Regions from separate parts of the Variovorax sp. KBS0712 genome, predicted to be linked through region 1. Evidence: riboswitches for the same ligand, from Rfam matches in the RefSeq annotation. Region 1 holds a riboswitch; the other holds the start of a gene.
The links. Region 1 has a riboswitch for glycine ahead of gcvT (glycine cleavage system aminomethyltransferase GcvT). Riboswitches for the same ligand answer to the same signal wherever they lie in the genome.
Positions count from the first base shown of each region.

Region 2: linked by a shared signal. The riboswitch ahead of FFI97_RS27700 (D-amino acid dehydrogenase) and the one ahead of gcvT (glycine cleavage system aminomethyltransferase GcvT) in region 1 are both predicted to bind glycine.

Region 1 is NZ_VCCD02000001.1:2,272,143-2,282,542, forward strand. It holds gene FFI97_RS10445 (TRAP transporter substrate-binding protein) at 21-995, shown strand; gene FFI97_RS10450 (TRAP transporter small permease) at 1,076-1,588, shown strand; gene FFI97_RS10455 (TRAP transporter large permease) at 1,599-2,891, shown strand; gene FFI97_RS10460 (AraC family transcriptional regulator) at 2,928-3,707, opposite strand; partial or broken gene FFI97_RS10465 (MFS transporter) at 3,904-5,006, shown strand; gene FFI97_RS10470 (hypothetical protein) at 5,267-5,740, shown strand; gene FFI97_RS10475 (hypothetical protein) at 5,837-6,373, shown strand; glycine riboswitch at 6,405-6,491, shown strand; glycine riboswitch at 6,508-6,612, shown strand; gene gcvT (glycine cleavage system aminomethyltransferase GcvT) at 6,660-7,832, shown strand; gene gcvH (glycine cleavage system protein GcvH) at 7,904-8,275, shown strand; gene gcvP (aminomethyl-transferring glycine dehydrogenase) at 8,334-10,400, shown strand, end outside.
Region 2 is NZ_VCCD02000003.1:618,064-628,463, reverse strand. It holds gene FFI97_RS27710 (FIST C-terminal domain-containing protein) at 1-542, shown strand, start outside; gene FFI97_RS27705 (RtcB family protein) at 753-2,168, shown strand; gene FFI97_RS27700 (D-amino acid dehydrogenase) at 2,188-3,495, opposite strand; glycine riboswitch at 3,587-3,693, opposite strand; glycine riboswitch at 3,737-3,828, opposite strand; gene rfbB (dTDP-glucose 4,6-dehydratase) at 3,947-5,026, shown strand; gene rfbD (dTDP-4-dehydrorhamnose reductase) at 5,023-5,913, shown strand; gene rfbA (glucose-1-phosphate thymidylyltransferase RfbA) at 5,953-6,840, shown strand; gene rfbC (dTDP-4-dehydrorhamnose 3,5-epimerase) at 6,837-7,385, shown strand; gene FFI97_RS27675 (glycosyltransferase family 61 protein) at 7,568-9,196, shown strand; gene FFI97_RS27670 (sugar 3,4-ketoisomerase) at 9,216-9,656, shown strand; gene FFI97_RS27665 (DegT/DnrJ/EryC1/StrS family aminotransferase) at 9,658-10,400, shown strand, end outside.

The DNA of each region.
Region 1 (10,400 bases):
CCCAACTCCCCGGAGACACCATGAAATTCGGCCACATCGCCGCCGCCTGCCTTTCGCTCGCCCTGGGCAGCGCCGCCCTCGCGCAGCAACCCACCGTTCTCAAGATCGGCTATGCGACGTCCAAGGAATCGCATTACGGCGTGGGCTCCACCGTGTTCTGCGAAGAGGTCGAGAAGAACACCCAGAACCGCTTCAAGTGCCAGCACTTCGCCAACTCGGCGCTGGGCGGCGAGCGCGAGCAGATCGAAGCGATCCAGCTGGGCACGCAAGACCTGCTGAACACCTCGACCGGCCCCGTGGGCAACTTCGTGCCCGAGGTCAAGATCGTCGACATCCCCTTCCTGTTCCGCGACTACGACCACGCCCGCAAGGTCATGGACGGCCCCATCGGCCAGGACATCCTGACCAAGTTCCCGAGCAAGGGCATCATCGCGCTGGCCTGGACGGAAAACGGCTTTCGCCACATGACGAACAGCAAGCGCGACATCGTCAAGCCCACCGACGCGGCCGGCCTGAAGATGCGCACCATGGAAAACAAGGTGCACATGGACGGCTACCGCACCTTCGGCATCCTGCCCACGCCGATGGCCTTCCCGGAACTCTTCGGCGCGCTGCAGCAAGGCACGGTCGACGGCCAGGAAAACCCGATTCCGGTGATCCTGTCCTCGAAGTTCTCGCAGGTGCAAAAGCACCTGTCGCTCACCGGCCACGTCTACTCGCCGGCGCTGCTGCTGCTGTCGCCCAAGGTGTGGAACAAGCTCTCGGACGCCGACAAGAAGGTGTTCACCGAAGCGGCGAAGAAGGCCTCGATCGCGCAGCGCAAGAAGGTCAACGACGACGAGAACAACGGCATCGCCCAGCTTGAGAAAGACGGCATGAAGGTCACGCGCACCGTCGACGGCGCGGCCTTCCGCGAAGCCCTGAAGCCGGCCTACGTGGGCTACGCCAAGGAATTCGGCGCCGACAACATCAAGAAGATCACGGACGTCAAGTAAGACTGCTCCGCCCCGACCGCGCCCGGCCCGCCTCAGTGTGCCGGGCGCTTCGCATTTCCGACACCACAGAGAACCACAACGTGCAAGCTTTCGAGCGCTACTTTCTCGCCGCCAACCGGTGGGCGCTGATCCTCCTGCTGGCGGCCATGTCCGTCATCATCTTCACCAACGTCGTGCTGCGCTACACCACGAACCAGTCGATCGAATGGGCCGAAGAGGTGTCGCGCCACATGATGATCTGGCTCACCTTCCTGGGCGCCGGGCCCGTGCTGCGCTACGGCGGCCACATCGCGGTCGAGAACCTGCAGGACGCCCTGCCCCGGCCCGCGGCCGTGGCGGTGCGCATCGTGGTGGCCGGGCTGCTGTTCGCCTTCTTCGGCTTCATGGTCTGGTACGGCTGGCTCTACATGGAGCGCACGATGTTCCAGCTCACCGCCGTGACGCAGATTCCGTTTGCCTACATCTACAGCGCGATGCTGATCGGCGGCGTGCTGCTGATCGTGCACTGGCTGCTGGTGGTGCGCGGCTACGTGCTGAACCGCGAGTTCGCGTCGGACGCGCATTTCGACGCCAACGCGTCGGCCTCGCTGTAAGGAGAAGACCATGGATGCCAGCATTGTCCTGATCGTCTCCGCCTGCGTGTTCCTGGCCATCGGCGTGCCCGTGGCCTTCGCGCTCGGCCTGGCCACGGCCGCCACCCTGATCCTCGCGGAAAGCTACCCGCTGATGGTGCTGCTGAAGGAAACCTTCACCGGCATCGACAGCTTTCCGCTGATGGCCGTGCCCTTCTTCATCCTGGCCGCCGAGCTCATGAGCGGCGGCTCGCTCACCGAGGTGCTGCTGCGCTTCGCGGGCCAGTTCGTCGGCCACCGCCGCGGCGGGCTGGGCTACACCAACGTGGTGTCTCTGACCTTCTTCTCGGGCATCTCGGGCTCGGCGCTGGCCGACGCGGCCGGCCCCGGCTCGATGCTCATCAAGATGATGGACAAGGCCGGCTACGACCGCTCGTACGCGGCGGCGCTCACGGCCTCCACGGCCATCGTGGGGCCGATCATTCCGCCCTCGATCATCATGATCATCTACGCGCTGCAGGACGAAACGGTGTCGGTCGGCCAGCTGTTCGTGGCCGGCATCGTGCCGGGCATCCTGATCGCGGTGGCGATGTGCGTGGTGAACTTCTACGTCTCGAAGAAGCGCAACTACAAGGGCGACGGCCAGACGCCGCCGCTGCGCGAAATTCTCATCACGACGTGGAAGGCGATTCCCGCCATCCTGCTGCCGGTGGTGATCCTGGGCGGCATGCGCGCCGGCTGGTTCACGCCCACCGAAGCGTCGGTGGTGGCGGTGTTCTACGCGCTGGTGTGCGGCAAGTTCATCTACCGCACGCTCGAGTGGAAGATGCTGCCCGACATCCTGTCGCGCTCGGCCCTGCTGTCGGCGTCGGTGCTGATCATCATCGGCCTGTCGGCCTCGTTCGCGTGGGTGCTGACCATCGAAGGCATTCCGCAGCAGATGGCCGAATGGCTCATCAGCATGAACCTCTCGCCGTGGATGTTCCTGATCATCGTCAACGTGTTCCTGCTCTTGTTCGGCATCTTCATCGAGCCGCTGCCGGGCGTGATGGTGCTGGCGCCGATCCTGGCGCCGGTGGCGATCAAGCTGGGCGTCGACCCGGTGCACTTCGCGATGATCGTGATCTTCAACCTCACGCTGGGCATGATCACGCCGCCGGTGGGCGGGCTGCTGTTCGTCACCTGCAACGTGTCGAAGGTGCCGATGTCGGCGCTGGTGAAGGAACTGGTGCCCTTCCTGTGGGCGCACGGCGCGGTGCTGATGCTGCTGACCTTCGTGCCGATGCTCAGCACCTGGCTGCCGCGCGCGCTCGGGTTCAAGTAGCGGCGCAGGCCGCTCCCGCCCCCGCCTTCACCCGCCTCAGGCCGGCGGGTGCAGGTACTGGCTCGGCGGCACGCCGAGCGTGCGGCGGAACATCGCGGTGAAGGCGCTCGGGCTCTCGTAGCCGTGCGCCAGCGCCACCTCCAGGATCGACGCGCCCGCGGCCAGCCGCGGCAGGCTCAGCAGCAGCCGCGCCTGGCGGCACCATGCACCGAAAGTCATGCCGGTCTCGCGTTCGAACAGCCGCGCCAGCGTGCGCGCGTTCATGTGCAGCCGCACGGCCCAGCCGTCGAGCGTGGCGGGCTGCGCGGGGTCGCGGATGAACGCCTCGCACAGCGCGGCCAGGCGCGCGTGGCGCGGCATCGGCACATGCAGCGACAGCGCGGGCGCGGCCTCGATCTCGTCGAGGATCAGCTCCATCACGCGCTCGTCGCGCCCGCCCGGCGGGTAGTCCAGCGGCAGCGACACGGCCGCCACGATCAGCTCGCGCAACAGCGCCCCCACGTGGATCACGCGGCAGTCGGCCCCCAGGTCGGCCCGCGTGCCGGGCTCGACGAAGACCGTGCGCATCTTCACCTCGCCCGCCATGCGGATCTGGTGCGTCATGCCCGGCGGCACCCAGACGCCGCGCCCCGGCGGCACCACCCAGCTGCCGGCCGCGGCGCCGACCATCATCACGCCCGAAATCGCATGAATGAGCTGCCCGCGCCGGTGCGCATGCGGCGGAATGAAGGCGTCGCCCGCCGGATCGGTGGCCAGCACGGCGACCGCGCGCGGAGTCGATTCGCCCTCGTCGGGGCGCAGATTCAGTTTGTCCATTTCGCGACGATGTTTGCACATTCGTAGCGAGAACATCTTCCCATGGCTTCCTACGATGGCTCTTCTCCCTCTTTTTCTCCAACCGGACATCCAGGAAAGAAGCCATCGCATGAACACGCGCCGACTCGGGCTGCTCACCGGCACCCATGCCGTCAACGACCTCTACCAGGGCCTCGTGCCCGCGCTGCTGCCCTTCATGGTGCTGGAGCGCGGCTACAGCTACACGGCCGTGAGCGGCCTGATGCTGGCGGCCACCGGGCTGTCGAGCGTGGTGCAGCCGCTGTTCGGCCTGTACGCCGACCGCCACCCGCGCGCCTGGCTGGTGCCCGTGGGCTTCCTGGTGGCGGCGCTGGGCGTGGTGCTGGCGGGCCTGAGCCAGAGCTACCTGCTGACCTGGATCGCGGTCGCGCTGTGCGGGCTGGGCATCGCGGCCTACCACCCGCCCGCCACCGTGGCCGCGCGCGCGGCGGCGGCGCCTCGCAGAAGGCGATGAGCGTGTTCTCGGTGGGCGGCACCATCGGCGCCTCGTTCGCGCCCGTGCTGGCGGCCACGGTGGTCGGCGGCGGCAGCCTGTCGCGCAGCTATCTGCTGGGCATTCCCGCGCTGGCGATGGGCGTGGTGTGGGTCGCGGCGAACGCGCGGCGCAGCGCGGCGGCCCACCATGCGGCCACGGCGGCGCGCGCCGCGCAGGCCCGCGCCCAGGTGCTGAAGCCGCACAACGACTGGCGCGCCTTCAGCCTGCTGGTGGCGACCATCGTGGGCTGGTCGATCCCCTACGTCACGGTGCTGTCGATGCTCTCGCTGCGCATCACGCGCGACCTGCACGGCACCACCTTCCAAGGCGCCGCGGCGCTCACCGCCTTCACCGCCGCGGGGGCCGTGGGCACGCTGGCCGGCGGCTGGCTCGGCGACCGTACCGGGCGCATGGGCACGATCCGCTGCGGCTACCTGCTCGCGCTGCCGGCCATGGCGGGCCTCGTGCTCGCCTCCACGCCCGGCGCGGCGCTGGCCTGCACCGCGCTGCTCGGCATGAGCATGTTCCTGCCCTTCGCTGCGCAGGTGACGCTCGCGCAGGACTACCTGCCGCGCAACCCGGCCACCGCCAGCGGCATCACGCTCGGTCTCGCGCTCTCGGTCGGCGGGCTGGTGTCGCCGCTGTTCGGCCTGCTGTCGGATGCACGCGGGCTCGGCGTGACGCTCACGGTGGTGTTGTGCGTGCTGTGCGTCGCGACCGTGCTGGCCTTGCGGCTGCGCAACCGCACGGTGCAGGTGATGGCGGGCGAGGCTGCGGCGGCCTGAGTTGAGTTCCGTTCCCGCGCAACGGCAGCGCCCACCGTGCACAGGGCACTGGGTGCTTCCCGCAGCGAAATCAAGGAGGAGCCGAAGGCGGGGGACATTCGCGGAGGGAAGCACCCGGTGTCCTGTGCACGCGCCCTGAACCACGAACCACCGAAATCCGTGGGCGATTCCACGCCGCACGCCTGCTCTTTCACTGCCAGAATCGACGCAAGCTTCGACGTCGAGCCTGACAGACAAGAAGAAGGAAAGAGAAGGACGCCATGCACCGAATCGTCGCCCAGGGCAGCAGCCTTGTCGCTGCCGGCTTGCTGGCCACCGCCGGTATCGCGGCCACGCCGGCCGCCGCGCCCGTTGCAGCCGTTGCGCCAGCAGCCGCCCCCGCCAATCCCGTCACCCACCTCGCCGAAGTGGAAACCGCCGTGCGCGCCTGGGCCGCCGCCTGGTCCGCGCGCGACGTCGAGCGCTACCTCGCAGCCTACGCGAGCGACTTCACCCCCGCGCGCGGCCAGACCCGCGAGCGCTGGGAGGCCGACCGGCGCGCCCGCATCACGGGCAAGTCGCGCATCAGCGTGGGCATCGAGGGGCTGGTGATCAGCGTCCAGGGCACGTCGGCCAGCGCGCAGTTCCGGCAGGTCTACAGCGCCGACGCGCTCACCGAGACCGACCGCAAGACGCTCGAGCTGCAGCGCGTGGGCCCGCGCTGGCTGATCCGCAAGGAGAGCGCGGGCAACTGACGCGCACCGCCTTTTCCCTGTAAGGCAAATGGTTCACGAAGATGTCACCACTTGCAACGATGCTGCAGCCTTCGACCTCCGAAAGCTGTGGCCGCCATGTTCCCCACCAAGACCGAGAAGGCACGCGACGAACTCCAGGCCGGGCAGCGCACGCTCAGCCAGCGTGAGCGCGCCCTGCTGCTCATGGCCGACGGCCGGCGCTCTCTGACCGACTTCAGCCCGCTGTTCCCCAGCCGCGTCGAGGCCGAGCAGGCGATCCAGGGGCTGATGCAGCGCGGCTACCTGCAGGTCGCGCGCCCGGTCGCGCCGCCTCCTGCACCGGCCCCCACGCCCGTCCCCGCCGCCGAGCCGATCCAGGTCGCCACCTCGGCCGACAGCTTCGACGGCAAGCGCTCGCTGGCCACCACGCGCATGTTCCTGTTCGACATCTGCGAGCGCATGTTCGTGCGCCGCGACCCGCGCTTCGCCAACCAGATGCGCGACGCCCTGCGCGAGGCCCGCGACCGCGAAGCCATGCTGACCATCGCCGCGCTGATGCTCTCAGAGATCGAGAAGGCCGCCGGCCCCGAGCGCGCCGACTCGCTGCGCGAGCGCATCGACAAGCTGCTGCCGCCGGCCGAAACCGTGCACTGAGCCGCCAGCCCCGGCCCCGCGATCCACTACACTCGCCGGGTCAGGAGAGAGCCCCGCGCGACGGGGCCGCCGAAGGCGCAGGGGTTCCCCGAACGCTCAGGCAAAAGGACTGACAAGACGCCGGCAACCACCGGCGTTTCCTTGCTGGAGAGAGGCCGTGGCATTGCATGCGGCCCACCGAAGGAGCAAACCCCGATCGTGGGGCGAATCTCTCAGGTAAAGCGGACAGCAGGGGTGGCCCGTGGCGTTGCAGCCATGGATTTCGACTGCCCCTTTGGAGTGCCCCGTGGCCGCTTCTACCGCTTCTGACGCCCAACTTCTCAAGACCCCGCTGTACGACCTCCACGTCGAGTTGGGCGCCCGCATGGTGCCCTTTGCGGGCTATTCGATGCCGGTCCAGTACCCCGCCGGCCTCATGGCCGAGCACAAGCACACGCGCGACGCGGCCGGCCTGTTCGACATCTCGCACATGGGCCAGTTGCGCCTGGTCGGCCCCGACGCCGCCGCCGCGTTCGAAACCCTGATGCCCGTCGACGTGATCGACCTGCCCGCCGGCAAGCAGCGCTACGGCCTGCTGCTGAACGACGAGGGCGGCATCCTCGACGACCTGATGTTCTTCAACGAAGGCCACGGTTCGATCTTCGTGATCGTGAATGGCGCCTGCAAGGTGGCCGACATCGCCCACATCCAGGACAAGATCGGCGCGCGCTGCCAGGTGCAGCCCCTGCCCGACCACGCGCTGCTGGCACTGCAAGGCCCGCAGGCCGCGGCCACGCTGGCGCGCCTGTCGCCCGGTATCGAGCGCTTCGTGTTCATGACCGGCGGCGCGGTGCAGATCGGCGGCATCGCCGCCTTCGTCACCCGCAGCGGCTACACCGGCGAAGACGGCTTCGAGATCTCGGTGGCCGCAAAAGACGCCGACGCCCTCGCCCGCCTGCTGCTCGCACAGCCCGAGGTGAAGCCCGTCGGCCTGGGCGCGCGCAACTCGCTGCGGCTCGAAGCCGGCCTGTGCCTGTACGGCAACGACATCGACACCACCACCACCCCGGTCGAAGCCTCGCTCAACTGGGCGATCCAGAAGGTGCGCCGCGCCGGCGGTGCGCGCGAAGGCGGTTTCCCGGGCGCGGCCAAGGTGCTGGCCCAATTGGCTGCCGTCGCCTCGGGCGCGGCCGGCCACACCGACCACAAGACACTCACGCGCAAGCGCGTCGGCCTCGTGGCACTCGAACGCATTCCGGTGCGCGACGGCACGCTGCTGCAGTCGCTCGAAGGCCACGACATCGGCACCGTCACCAGCGGCCTGCTCGGCCCCACGGCCGACCGCTGCGTGGCCATGGGCTACGTGGCCGCCGCCTTCGCCGAGCCCGGCACGCGCGTGCAGGCCATCGTGCGCGGCAAGCCGGTGCCGATGGAGGTCTCGACCCTGCCTTTCGTGCCGACGCGCTACTACCGCGGCTGACCGACACTGAACCCCGCAGACCCGGCTAGGCTCTGCACCCCGATTCCATTTTTTCCACGAGGAGTTTTTTCATGAGCATCAAATACACCAAGGACCACGAATGGGTGGCGGCCGAAGGCGGCGCCGCCACCGTTGGCATCACCGTGCATGCGCAGGACGCGCTGGGCGACGTGGTGTTCGTCGACCTGCCTGAAGTGGGCAAGACCTTCGCGCAGGGCGAGGTCGCCGGTGTGGTCGAGTCGGTGAAGGCCGCCGCCGATGTGTTCATGCCCGTGTCGGGCGAGATCACCGAAGTCAACGAAGCGCTGCGCGCCGACCCGTCGCTGGCCAACAGCGACCCGCTGGCCGCCGGCTGGTTCTTCAAGGTCAAGCTGAGCGAACCCGCGCAGCTCGACGCCCTGCTCGACGCCGCCAGCTACGACAAGTTCGCCGCCGAATCCTGATCCGCTGAACAGCAGCTTCCTCGCACCTTCGTTCCTTCTCCCCCGAGCCTTCACCGCCATGCCGATTCCCGCCCTTCCCTCTTTGCAAGAACTAGAGAACGCCGAAGAATTCCTCGCCCGCCACATCGGCATCGATGCGGCGGACGAGGCGCGCATGCTGCCGGTGATCGGCTCGGAAACGCGCGCGGAGCTCATCGACGGCATCGTGCCGGCGGCCATCCGCCGTGCCCGGCCGATGCGCCTGCCCGCGCCGGTCACGGAGGCCGACGCGCTGGCCGAGCTGAAGGCGCTGGCGTCGAAGAACAAGGTGTTCAAGAGCTTCATCGGCCAGGGCTACTACGGCACGCACACGCCGGGCGTGATCCTGCGCAACATCCTGGAGAACCCCGCCTGGTACACCGCCTACACGCCCTACCAGGCCGAGATTTCGCAGGGCCGCATGGAAGCCCTGCTCAACTTCCAGACGATGGTGTGCGACCTCACGGGCATGGCCATCGCCAACGCCTCGATGCTCGACGAGGCCACGGCCGCCGCCGAGGCGATGACGCTCGCCAAGCGCAGCGTGAAGAGCAAGAGCAACGTGTTCCTGGTCTCTGGCGACTGCCACCCGCAGACCATCGAGGTCATCAAGACCCGCGCCGCGCCGCTGGGCATCGAGGTCAAGGTGAGCACCGTGTCGGAAACGCTGCCGCACCTGATGGTGAGCGGCGAATTCTTCGGCGTGCTCGCGCAGTACCCGGCCACCACCGGCCACGTGCACGACCTGCGCCCGCTCGCGGGCCACGCGCACCAGTGCGACGCCGCCTTCATCGTCGCGGCCGACCTGCTGGCGCTGACGCTGCTGGTCGCTCCCGGCGAGTTCGATGCCGACATCGTCTGCGGCACCACGCAGCGCTTCGGCATGCCGCTGTGCAACGGCGGCCCGCACGCCGCCTACCTGGCCTGCCGCGATTCGTTCAAGCGCTCGCTGCCCGGCCGCCTTGTCGGCGTGAGCGTCGACACGCACGGCCAGCCCGCCTACCGCCTCGCGCTGCAGACGCGCGAGCAGCACATCCGCCGCGAGAAGGCCACCTCGAACATCTGCACCGCGCAGGTGCTGCCGGCCGTGGTCGCCAGCATGTACGCCGTGTACCACGGCCCCGACGGCCTCACGCGCATCGCACAGCGCGTGGCCGTGCTCACCGCCATCCTCGCCAAGGGCCTGTCGCAGATGGGCCGCGAGCCGGTGAACACAACCGCCTTCGACTCGCTGACGATCCGCACCGGCGACGACACGGCCGCGATCATCGAACGCGCGCAGGCCGGCGGCGTCAACCTGCGCCAGCGCCTGCAGCAGCACCTGGGCATCTCGCTGGACGAAACCACGACGCGCGCCGACATCGAAACCCTGTGGGCCCTGTTCGTGCCGGCCGGCACCGCGATGCCGCGCTTCGACGAGCTGGCCGCCAACACCACGCCGCTGATTCCAGAGGACCTGCGCCGCACCAGCGCCTTCCTCACGCACCCGGTGTTCAACACCCACAAGAGCGAAACGGCGATGCTGCGCTACATCCGCAGCCTGTCGGACAAGGACCTCGCGCTCGACCGCAGCATGATCCCGCTGGGCAGCTGCACCATGAAGCTCAACGCAACCAGCGAGATGATCCCCATCACCTGGCCCGAGTTCGCCAACATCCACCCCTTCGCGCCCGCCGACCAGCTGCAGGGCTACGCCCAGCTCGACGCGCAGCTGCGCGCTTGGCTGTGCGAGGCCACCGGCTACGCGGGCATCAGCCTGCAGCCCAACGCGGGCTCGCAGGGCGAGTACGCGGGCCTGCTGGCCATCAAGTCCTTCCATGAAGCCAAGGGCCAGGGCCACCGCAACATCTGCCTGATTCCCTCGTCGGCGCACGGCACCAACCCGGCCAGCGCCCAGATGGTGGGCCTGCAGGTGGTGGTGACGGCCTGCGACGCGCAAGGCAACGTCGACATGGACGACCTCAAGCGCGCCTGCGAGAAGCACAGCGCCCACCTGGCCGCCGTGATGATCACCTACCCCAGCACGCACGGCGTGTTCGAAACCCGCGTGAAGGAGCTGTGCGAGCTCGTGCATGAGCACGGCGGCCGCGTGTACGTCGACGGCGCC
Region 2 (10,400 bases), on a different contig from region 1:
CGCTCGACCGGCCGCAGGAAGCCATCGACGCCGTGCGCAACACGCTGGTCGGCCTGGCCGACGCGGGCAGCGACGGCATCCGCCGCACCGGCGACCTGGGCGCCGACGTGCTGGTGCGCCACATCATCGGGCTCGACCCCACGCGGCGCGGCATCGCCATTGCCGACAACGCCGAGGCCGGCATGCGGCTGAGTTTCTGCCGCCGCAACGCGCAGGCGGCGCGCGCCGACCTGATGCGCATCTGCGCCGAAATTCGTGAAGAGCTCGAGCCCGAAGAACAGACGCTGGCCACGGCGCGCGCCGTGGCAGCCGGCGAGGCCGAGGCCGCGCCGCATCCCGCGCGGCGCATCGCGGGCGCGGTGTACGTGAGCTGCTCGGGGCGCGGCGGCCCGCACTTCGGTGCGCCGGGCGCCGAACTGCAGATCGTGCGGCATGCGCTGGGCGACGTGCCGCTGGTCGGCTTCTTCGCCGCGGGCGAAATCGCACGCCACCACCTGTACGGCTACACCGGCGTGTTGACGGTGTTCACGGCGCCGGACTGACTGACTGACGGGAAAAAACGACGCGCGCGCCTGCGCACTGTGTTCGCAGGCGCTTCGCGTCGCTAGAATCCGCCCGCTTTCTTGAATCTCTGCTGCTGCAAGAAAGAGTGATCCGCGCGCCCCGAGGCACGCGGTCGATCTCTTTCGCCCCGCCACGCGATGTGACGGGGCCCGGAAACCGACACGGTTTCCCCGAATGGAATTGCAGCCATGGGCAGCCCTACCCACAGTCATTTTTCGAGACTCCAGCGCGCCTTTTCGCGCGCGAACATCGCCGTCGATTACCGCGACGGCATCTATCACCTGCGCAACGAAGCCGCGCAGGCGACCGTGCTTCTGCCGCAGAGCCTGCCGCTGGAAGAGAAAGCAGTGAACCAGCTGCTGGCCTTCGCCAGCGTGCGCTCGCCCGACGGCGCGCACGGTGTGTGCAAGGCCTGCGCGACGCCGGACTTTCATCCGGGCTCGGTTGCGCCGGTGGGCAGCGTGGTCGCGACCGATGGCGACTTCGTGATTCCCGCCGCAGTCGGCACCGACATCAACTGCGGCATGCGCCTGCTGACCACCGGCCTCACGCTGGACCAGGTGGCGCCGCACAAGACGCAGTTGCTCGCGCGGCTCACACGCAGCCTGCTCGACAACGGGCGCGACGTGCCGGTGCACACGGCGGCGTTTCGCGCGCTGTTCGACGAAGGGCCGGCCGCGTTCCTGGACGCCGTGCGCAACGACGGGCTCTGGGCGGCCTGCGACCGCGACCGGCTGCAGGCCGAGATCGGCGCGTGCATCGGCCTGGCGAGCTTCGGCGGGCAGTCGCGGCACGCACCGTCGGCCTACACCGGCGCGCGCCACGAGGTGTTCCGCGACCCGTGCCTCGGCACGCCGGGCAGCGGCAACCACTTCGTCGAGTTGCAGGTGGTCGACCAGGTGATGGACCGGCACGCGGCGTATCGCGCGGGGCTCAAGGCGGGCGAGGTCGTGGTGATGATCCACAGCGGCTCGCGCGACATCGGGTTCCATGTCGGCGGCCGCTGGATGGACCGCGCGCGGGCTGAATGGCCGCAGGGCCTGCGCCATCCGAAGAGCGGGCTGTACGGGCTGGCCGGGCCGCTGGCGCAGGAGTACCTCGAAGCCATGGGCGTGGCCGCGCGCTATGCGTGGGCCAACCGGGTCGTGCTGGCCGAGCTGGTGCGCAAGGACTTCGCCGAGCTGCTGGGCGCCACGGCGTCGACGCTGGTGGTCGACGTGCCGCACAACGTGGTGCTGCGCGAGCACGGCATGAACATCCATCGCAAGGGCGCGACGCCGGCGCATGCGGGCGACCTCGCGCTGATTCCCGGGTCGATGGGCGATCACTCGTACCTTGCGACCGGGCTGGGGCATGAGGACTGGCTGTGGTCGTGCAGCCACGGCGCCGGCCGGCGCATGCGTCGGCAGGAAGTGCGCGCGATGCGGCCCGCACCCGGCGACGCCGATGCCAGCTGGCAATGCGTGACGCTGCGCGAAGAGCGCCGCATCGAAGAGGCGCCGCAGGCCTACAAGCCGATCGGCGCGGTGATCGAGGCGCAGGAAAGCGCGGGGCTCATCCGCTGCGCCGTGCGGCTCAAGCCCTGGGTCACGTTCAAGGCATGACCCGAGGGCGCGTGTCGTGTCAGCCCAGTGCGGGTTGCACGGCGCGCGGCGCGGGCGCCGGCATGCCGGCGAACGCGAAATCGACCTCGGGCGCCAGCCCGCTCACGATGCGCGCGATCGACTTGCCCGAGCCGCAGGCGTGCGTCCAGCCGAGCGTGCCGTGGCCGGTGTTGAGGAACAGGTTCGGCAGCTTGGTCTTGCCGATCAGCGGCACGTTGCTCGGCGTGGCCGGGCGCAGGCCGGTCCAGAACTGCGCGCGCTCGGTGTCGCCGGCGCCGGGGAAGAGTTCTTCGACGCGCCGCACGATGGCTTCGCAGCGCACGCGGTTCAGGTCGCGGTCGTAGCCGTTGAGCTCGGCCGTGCCGGCGATGCGCAGGCGGTCGCCCGACTCCGACGTGTAGCGAGAGAACACCAGCTTGTATTCGTCGTCGGTCAGCGAGACCTGGTGCGCCTTCGATGCGTCCTTCACGGGCAGCGTCACCGAGTAGCCCTTGGCCGGGTAGATCGGCAGGCGGATGCCCAGCGGCGCGGCGTACAGCGGGCTCAACGAACCCATCGCAAGCACGAAGGCATCGCCGCGGATGCGCTGGAAGCGGCCTTCGTTGTCGGTCGCCTCGACGTGGTCGATGCTGCCGCCGGCTTCGCGCAGCGCGGTCACCGTGTGGCTCATGAGGAACTTCACGCCGGCCGCCTCGGCCAGCTTCACGAGTTCGCGCGCGAAGCGGTTGGCGTCGCCCGATTCGTCTTCGGCGGTGTAGGTGGCGCCGGCGAGTTGCGGACGGATGTGGGCGAGGGCGGGTTCGATCCTGATGGCCTCGTCGGCCGAGATGACCAGGCGTTCGCAGCCCAGGGCACGCATCTGCTCGGCGGGCGCGAGGGCGCCGTCGAATTCTTTTTGCGTCGTGTAGAAGTGCAGGATGCCTTGCGTGCGCTGGTCATAGTTCAGGCCGGTGTCTCGACGCAATTGCTGCAACATTTCCCGGCTGTATGTACCGAGACGAACGATCTGTTCGATGTTGTGGCGGGTGCGCGCGGGGGGGCACTCGCGCAAGAACTGCAGGCCCCAGAGCCACTGGCGCATGTCGGCGCGGATGCGAAAGAGCAGTGGCGCATCTTCCTTGCCGAGCCATTGCAGCACCTTCAGCGGCGCGCTCGGATTGGCCCAGGGTTCCGCATGGCTGACCGAGATCTGGCCGCCGTTGGCGAAGCTGGTTTCGGCGGCCGGGGTGGCCTGCCGGTCGATCACGGTCACCTCGTGGCCGAGTTGCTGGAGGTAGTAGGCCGAAGTCACGCCGAGCAGGCCGGCGCCAAGAACGATCACACGCATTGCAAGTACCTTTGAGTTTGCAGCGCTTGAACGGCGGGCGTGGAGTGCTATTGAAAAAATAGCGAGCAACCGGACGGCCGATGTCCAAGTTGCCGCTCCCCCTGTCCTCGGTACCTGAGAGATTCACCCTGCTGCACCCGCAGCGGGTTTGCTCCTTCGGTGCGCCACATGGCGTGGCGGCTCTCCAGACGGCTGTATCGATGAGTGCAGTACTGACCCCTTGCCGAAGTTCCTGGGCGTTGCCTGGAATGTCGTCGGGCCGACCTGAGCGTTTATGGGAGTTTGCGCCTTCGGTAGGGCCTCCGTGGAGGCCCGCTCTCCTGCAATTGTTGGCGATTGTAGGCGGGCCCCGCAAGCCGGCCAAGCCCTGTACATCGGCACTTCACACCGATGGGATAATTGAATGTTGATTTTTGGTAAAGCAAACTTTTTTCTACATGCAGGGGACTCCATGATCCTGGTTACCGGCGGCGCAGGCTTCATTGGCGCCAATTTCGTGCTCGACTGGATCGCGCAGGGCAACGAGCCCGTCGTGAACCTCGACAAGCTGACCTATGCGGGCAACCTCGAGACCCTCGCGTCGCTCAAGGGCAACGCGAACCACGTCTTCGTGCAGGGCGACATCGGCGACAGCGCGCTGCTCGATCGCCTGCTGGCCGAGCACAAACCCCGTGCCGTTGTGAACTTTGCCGCGGAATCGCATGTGGATCGCTCGATCCACGGCCCGGAAGACTTTGTGCAGACCAACGTGCTCGGCACCTTCCGCCTGCTCGAATCGGTGCGCGGTTACTGGAACGCCCTGCCGGCCGACCAGAAGGCGGCCTTCCGCTTCCTGCATGTGTCGACCGACGAGGTCTACGGCTCGCTCTCCAAGACCGACCCGGCCTTCACCGAAGAGAACAAGTACGAGCCCAACAGCCCGTACTCGGCCAGCAAGGCCGCCAGCGACCACCTCGTGCGCGCCTGGCACCACACCTACGGCCTGCCGGTGGTCACCACCAACTGCTCGAACAACTACGGCCCGTTCCACTTCCCCGAGAAGCTGATCCCGCTGATGATCGTCAACGCACTGGCCGGCAAGAACCTGCCCGTGTACGGCGACGGCATGCAGGTGCGCGACTGGCTCTACGTGAAGGACCACTGCAGCGCCATCCGCCGCGTGCTCGAGGCCGGCAAGCTCGGCGAGACCTACAACGTCGGCGGCTGGAACGAGAAGCCCAACATCGAGATCGTCAACACCGTGTGCGCGCTGCTCGACGAACTGAGCCCCCGCGCCGACGGAAAGCCGTACAAGGAACAGATCACCTACGTCACGGACCGCCCGGGCCACGACCGTCGCTACGCCATCGATGCACGCAAGCTCGAGCGCGAACTCGGCTGGAAGCCCGCCGAGACCTTCGACACCGGCATCCGCAAGACCGTCCAGTGGTACCTCGCGAACGGCGAGTGGGTGCGCAACGTGCAAAGCGGCGCGTACCGTGAATGGGTCGAGAAGCAGTACGACGCCACACCCGCAAAGGTTTCCGCATGAAGTTGCTGCTGCTCGGCAAAGGTGGACAGGTCGGCTGGGAGCTGCAGCGCAGCCTCGCACCGCTCGGCGAAGTGGTCGCACTGGACTTCGACAGCACCGACTTCCACGCCGACTTCAGCCGCCCCGAGCAGCTGGCCGCAACCGTGCTGGCGGTGCGCCCCGACGTCATCGTCAATGCCGCCGCGCACACCGCCGTCGACAAGGCCGAGAGCGAGCCCGACTTCGCGCGCAAGCTCAACGCCACCTCGCCCGGCGTGGTGGCCGAGGCGGCGCAGCAGATTGGTGCGCTGATGGTGCATTACTCCACCGACTATGTCTTCGACGGCAGCGGCACCCGCCCCTGGAAGGAAGATGACGCGACCGGTCCGCTCAGCGTGTACGGCCAGACCAAGCTCGAAGGCGAGCAGCTGGTGGTGCGGCATTGCGCGAAGCACCTGATCTTTCGCACCAGCTGGGTGTACGCCGCACGCGGCGGCAACTTCGCCAAGACCATGCTGCGCCTGGCCAAGGAGCGCGACAAGCTCACGGTCATCGACGACCAGTTCGGCGCTCCCACCGGTGCCGAGTTGCTGGCCGACATCACCGCGCACGCCATCCGCGCCACCTTGCAGGACCCGGCCAAGGCCGGCCTGTACCACGCCATCGCCGGCGGCGAGACCACGTGGCACGGCTACGCGCGCTTCGTGCTCGAGATGGCGCAGCAGGCCGGCGTCGAACTCAAGGCCGGCCCGCAGGCCGTGGAGGCCGTGCCCACCAGCGCCTTTCCGACGCCCGCGAAGCGGCCGCACAACTCGCGGCTCGACACCACCAAGCTGCAGACCACCTTCGGTCTGCGCCTGCCGCCATGGCAGGAAGGCGTGGCACGCATGCTGCGCGAGACGCTCTGACCGACTGATTTTTCCTGCCCCTCACAGAAGAAGACTCCCATGACGCAACGCAAAGGCATCATCCTTGCCGGTGGCTCCGGCACCCGCCTGCACCCGGCCACGCTCGCCATGAGCAAGCAACTGCTGCCGGTGTACGACAAGCCCATGATCTATTACCCGCTGAGCACCCTGATGCTCGGCGGCATGCGCGACATCCTGATCATCAGCACGCCGCAGGACACGCCGCGCTTCCAGCAGCTGCTGGGCGACGGCAGCCAGTGGGGCATCAACCTGCAGTACGCGGTGCAGCCGAGTCCCGATGGCCTGGCGCAGGCGTTCATCATCGGCGACAAGTTCGTGGGGAACTCGCCGAGTGCGCTGGTGTTGGGGGACAACATCTTCTATGGGCATGACTTTGCCCATCTGCTGGGCGGCGCCGACGCGCAGGACGCGGGAGCCACTGTTTTCGCGTACCACGTGCATGACCCGGAGCGGTATGGCGTGGTCGCATTCGATGCACAAGGCAAGGCCAGCAGCATCGAGGAAAAGCCGCTCAAGCCCAAGAGCAACTACGCCGTGACGGGCCTGTACTTCTACGACAACCAGGTCATCGACATCGCCAAGGCCGTGAAGCCGAGTGCGCGAGGCGAGCTTGAGATCACGGCCGTCAATCAGGCGTACCTCGATCTTGGCCGGCTCAACGTGCAGATCATGCAGCGCGGCTACGCCTGGCTCGATACCGGCACGCATGAAAGCCTGCTGGAGGCCGGGCAGTTCATCGCGACGCTGGAGCATCGGCAGGGGCTCAAGATCGCGTGCCCCGAAGAGATCGCGTGGCGCCATGGGTTCATCGACAACGAACAACTGGCCAAGCTTGCAGCACCGTTGCAGAAGAATGGCTACGGCAAGTACCTCAGCCATTTGCTGGCCGAAGGTGTGCGCTCATGAAGGTCACGCAGACGGCCATCGCCGACGTGTTGCTGATCGAACCCAAGGTGTTCGGCGACGCACGCGGGTTTTTCTTCGAGAGCTTCAATCAGAAGGCTTTCGACGAAGCCGTCGGCCAGCGCGTCGACTTCGTTCAGGACAACCACTCGCGCTCCACCAAGGGGGTCTTGCGAGGCCTCCATTACCAGGTGCAGCAACCACAGGGAAAACTGGTGCGCGTGGTTCGAGGGGCGGTGTTCGACGTGGCGGTGGACATCCGTCGGTCGTCGCCGACCTTCGGGCAATGGGTGGGCAGTGAACTGTCGGAAGATAACCATCGGCAGTTGTGGGTTCCGCCGGGTCTCGCGCACGGCTTCCTGGTGCTCAGCGAGTCGGCTGATTTTCTGTACAAGACGACGGACTACTACGCACCGGCGCACGAGCGCTGCATTGCGTGGAACGACCCCACGTTGGCGATCGAGTGGCCTGACACGGGCATCGCGCCGAAGCTGTCCGCCAAGGACGCGGCAGCGCCGCCCTTCCTGAGCGCCGAAATTCCCGGCTGAACACAGGTCGACCAGCAGCCGGTTTGCGGCGTTTTCTTCAGAGCCCTTCCCACGCGGGCCATCTCAAAAATATTCCAATTCCAGATGAGACAACTTGCTGACTTCAACGGGCTGGTCGCGTACGGGTGCCTGTGCAAGGGGATCGCCATCGGTCGTCCGGACGACATCAGGGCCGCACAGCCGTGAAAAGTTCGCCTGCCATCAAGGAAAAGAAAGAGAGCTTGCTGGACGCCGCAAAAGGGGCGCTTCGCAAGCGGCTGCCGCGCAAGACGCCGCAGCTGGTGGAGCTTTTCGACGCAGCCTGGTACCTCAAGGGGCTGCCGGACCGTGCACTGATCGCCAACCCGTGGGAGCACTATCTGGGAGGGGGATTCCTGAGGGGAAATCCCAATCCCATGTTCGATACCACCTGGTATCTCGATCGCCACCCCGAATTGCGTGCGGCGGAAAAGAACCCGCTGGCCCACTATCTTGAAATTGGAGAGCGTGCAGGGGATGCGCCCAGCGCGAGGTTCGACCCGCAGTGGTATCTGGATGAATACCCCGATGTCGCCGCCACGCAATTGAGCCCGTTGCTGCATTATTTGAAATTCGGTGCGGCCGAGGGGCGTTTGCCGGCACGGCTGGCGCATTTCGATTCTGTTCCTGCCTTGTCCGAATTCATGGGAGCGTTGGCGCCGTCCTATGCGGCGCGGCCTTGTTCCGTCGATCTGCCGGTTGACTCGGTTTTTTCAGTGGCGTCTCAGGCTGGCGGCGCGGGACGGATTGTTCATCGCATTGCACCCGGGTTTTGCGAGGGTCTTGATGGCCCCCCGGATTATCCGAAGGTCGGATTTGTCGCCGAAATCAACGACGCGACGACCATTGCGGGAACCCGCTATCTGATCGGGCCGACGAATTCTTTGCTGCATGACGAAAATGCGCATTTCCTGTGCAGAGAAGACGCCGCCATCAAATATGGAAAGGCGAAGCGCGCAGCGGCACCTGGACATCTGCATATCGAGGTGAGCGCTCGGCAGGCTGCCTGGATAGAGCGCGGGTTTCACATCATGCATGAGTATGAAAATAATTACTTTCATTTCATTGCGGAAACGCTTCCAAGAATGCTGCTGGCGGAAGAGGCTGATGTGCCTTTGAATGTGCCTTTTCTTTGTACAGAAGGCCTTCACCCCAACATCGCGAAGCTGCTTGAGTTGGCCAATCTTGAGCAACGTCCGGTCATCCTGCTGGAGTCGGGGACTTTGTATCGCGTGAAGCAGATGTACTATCCCTCTGACATGACTTCGGTTGTGGATGCCTACCATGGCGGTGAGATGGCTCGCCAGACGGGACTCGATGTCAATCGAATTCGTGCGGGCGTGGAAAGATGTCAACGCGCTTTTGCGACGAAAGATTTTTCGCGAGGGCGAAAGATTTTTGCAGCACGCAATGGCAGCTATCGAAAGCTATTGAATCAGCGAGAAATAGAAGCCCGCGTCGAGAAACTCGGATTCGAGGTGATGCACGCCGATGAATTGGATCTCGAGGCGCAAATCCGAGCCTTCCAGGACGCTGAAGTGATTGTGGGGCCGACGGGGGCGCAGATGACCAACATGGTCTGGTGCAAGCCTGGAGCGAAAGTGGTCGTTCTGGCTTCCGATCATCCCAGCCATCAGCTCTATTTTTGGGAGCTCCTGGGGCGGGTTTCTGGCGCCAAGGTAAAAATTGTGCAGGGGCCGCGCGCACACGTGCGAGATGACATTTACAGCGTACACGATGACTACCATGTCGATGAAGATGCAGTGATTTCTGCAATTTCCGACGAGGAATAAAAGAGCAAAGGGACTGCCGATGAAAGAAACCAAAACTCCTGAATTTTCGCTGGACAATGCTGTAGAAATACTCGACCTGGAGCGGTTGACCGATCCACGGGGAAATTTGACGTTCGTCGAAGGAGGACGTCACATTCCTTTTGATGTTCAGCGGGTTTACTATTTGTACGACGTTCCCGCGGGCGAAGCCCGGGGCGGACATGCACATCATCAATTGCAGCAATTGATCATTGCTGTTGCGGGTAGTTTTGATGTCGTTCTCGACAATGGGTACGAAAGAAGAACAGTTACCTGCAACAGGCCATTCCAAGGGATTTTCATGAAGTCCCTGGTATGGCGAGAGTTGAACAATTTTTCTTCTGGTGCCGTCTGTCTGGTTCTTGCCTCGATGAGGTACGAAGAATCCGACTACATCAGAAACTACGAAGAATTCATTTCAGTGGCACGAAAAGGTAAATAACATGACCCCATTTTTTGATATTCATGCTGGCCATGCCGAGTTGGCAGACGATTTTCAGCAGGCCTTTTCGAGGGTCATGAACAGTGGCCACGTCATCATGGGCCCTGAAGTCGCGGCCTTCGAGAAGGAGTTTGCGGCCTACTGCGGCGTCAAGCACTGTATCGGCGTGGGCAACGGACTCGATGCGCTGGCGCTGACCCTGCGTGCGCAGGGCATCAAAGCGGGTGACGAGGTCCTCGTTCCTTCGCAGACATTCATCGCCTCGTGGCTGGGGGTTTCGATGGTCGGTGCCACGCCGATTCCGGTCGAAATCGATCCGGCGACCTACCTGATGGACCCGGCCCGGATCAAGGAAAAGCTGACGAGCAGGACCAAGGCCATCATGCCGGTGCACCTGTATGGCCTGCCCGCTGCAATGGATGCCATCAACGCGATTGCGCGACCGCTCGGACTTTTTGTCCTGGAGGATGCGGCCCAGGCGCACGGTTCGACCCACAACGGCAAGCGGGCGGGCTCGCTCGGCGATGCAGCGGCGTTCAGTTTCTACCCGACGAAGAATCTCGGCGCGATGGGCGATGCAGGCGCCGTGGTGACCGACAACGATGAACTGGCGGCCAACCTGCGCATGCTGCGCAACTACGGCTCCAGCCAGAAGTACGTGCACGAGGTTGCGGGCGTGAACTCTCGCCTGGACGAGTTGCAGGCTGCACTGCTGCGCGCGAAGCTGGGCCGCCTCGACGCATG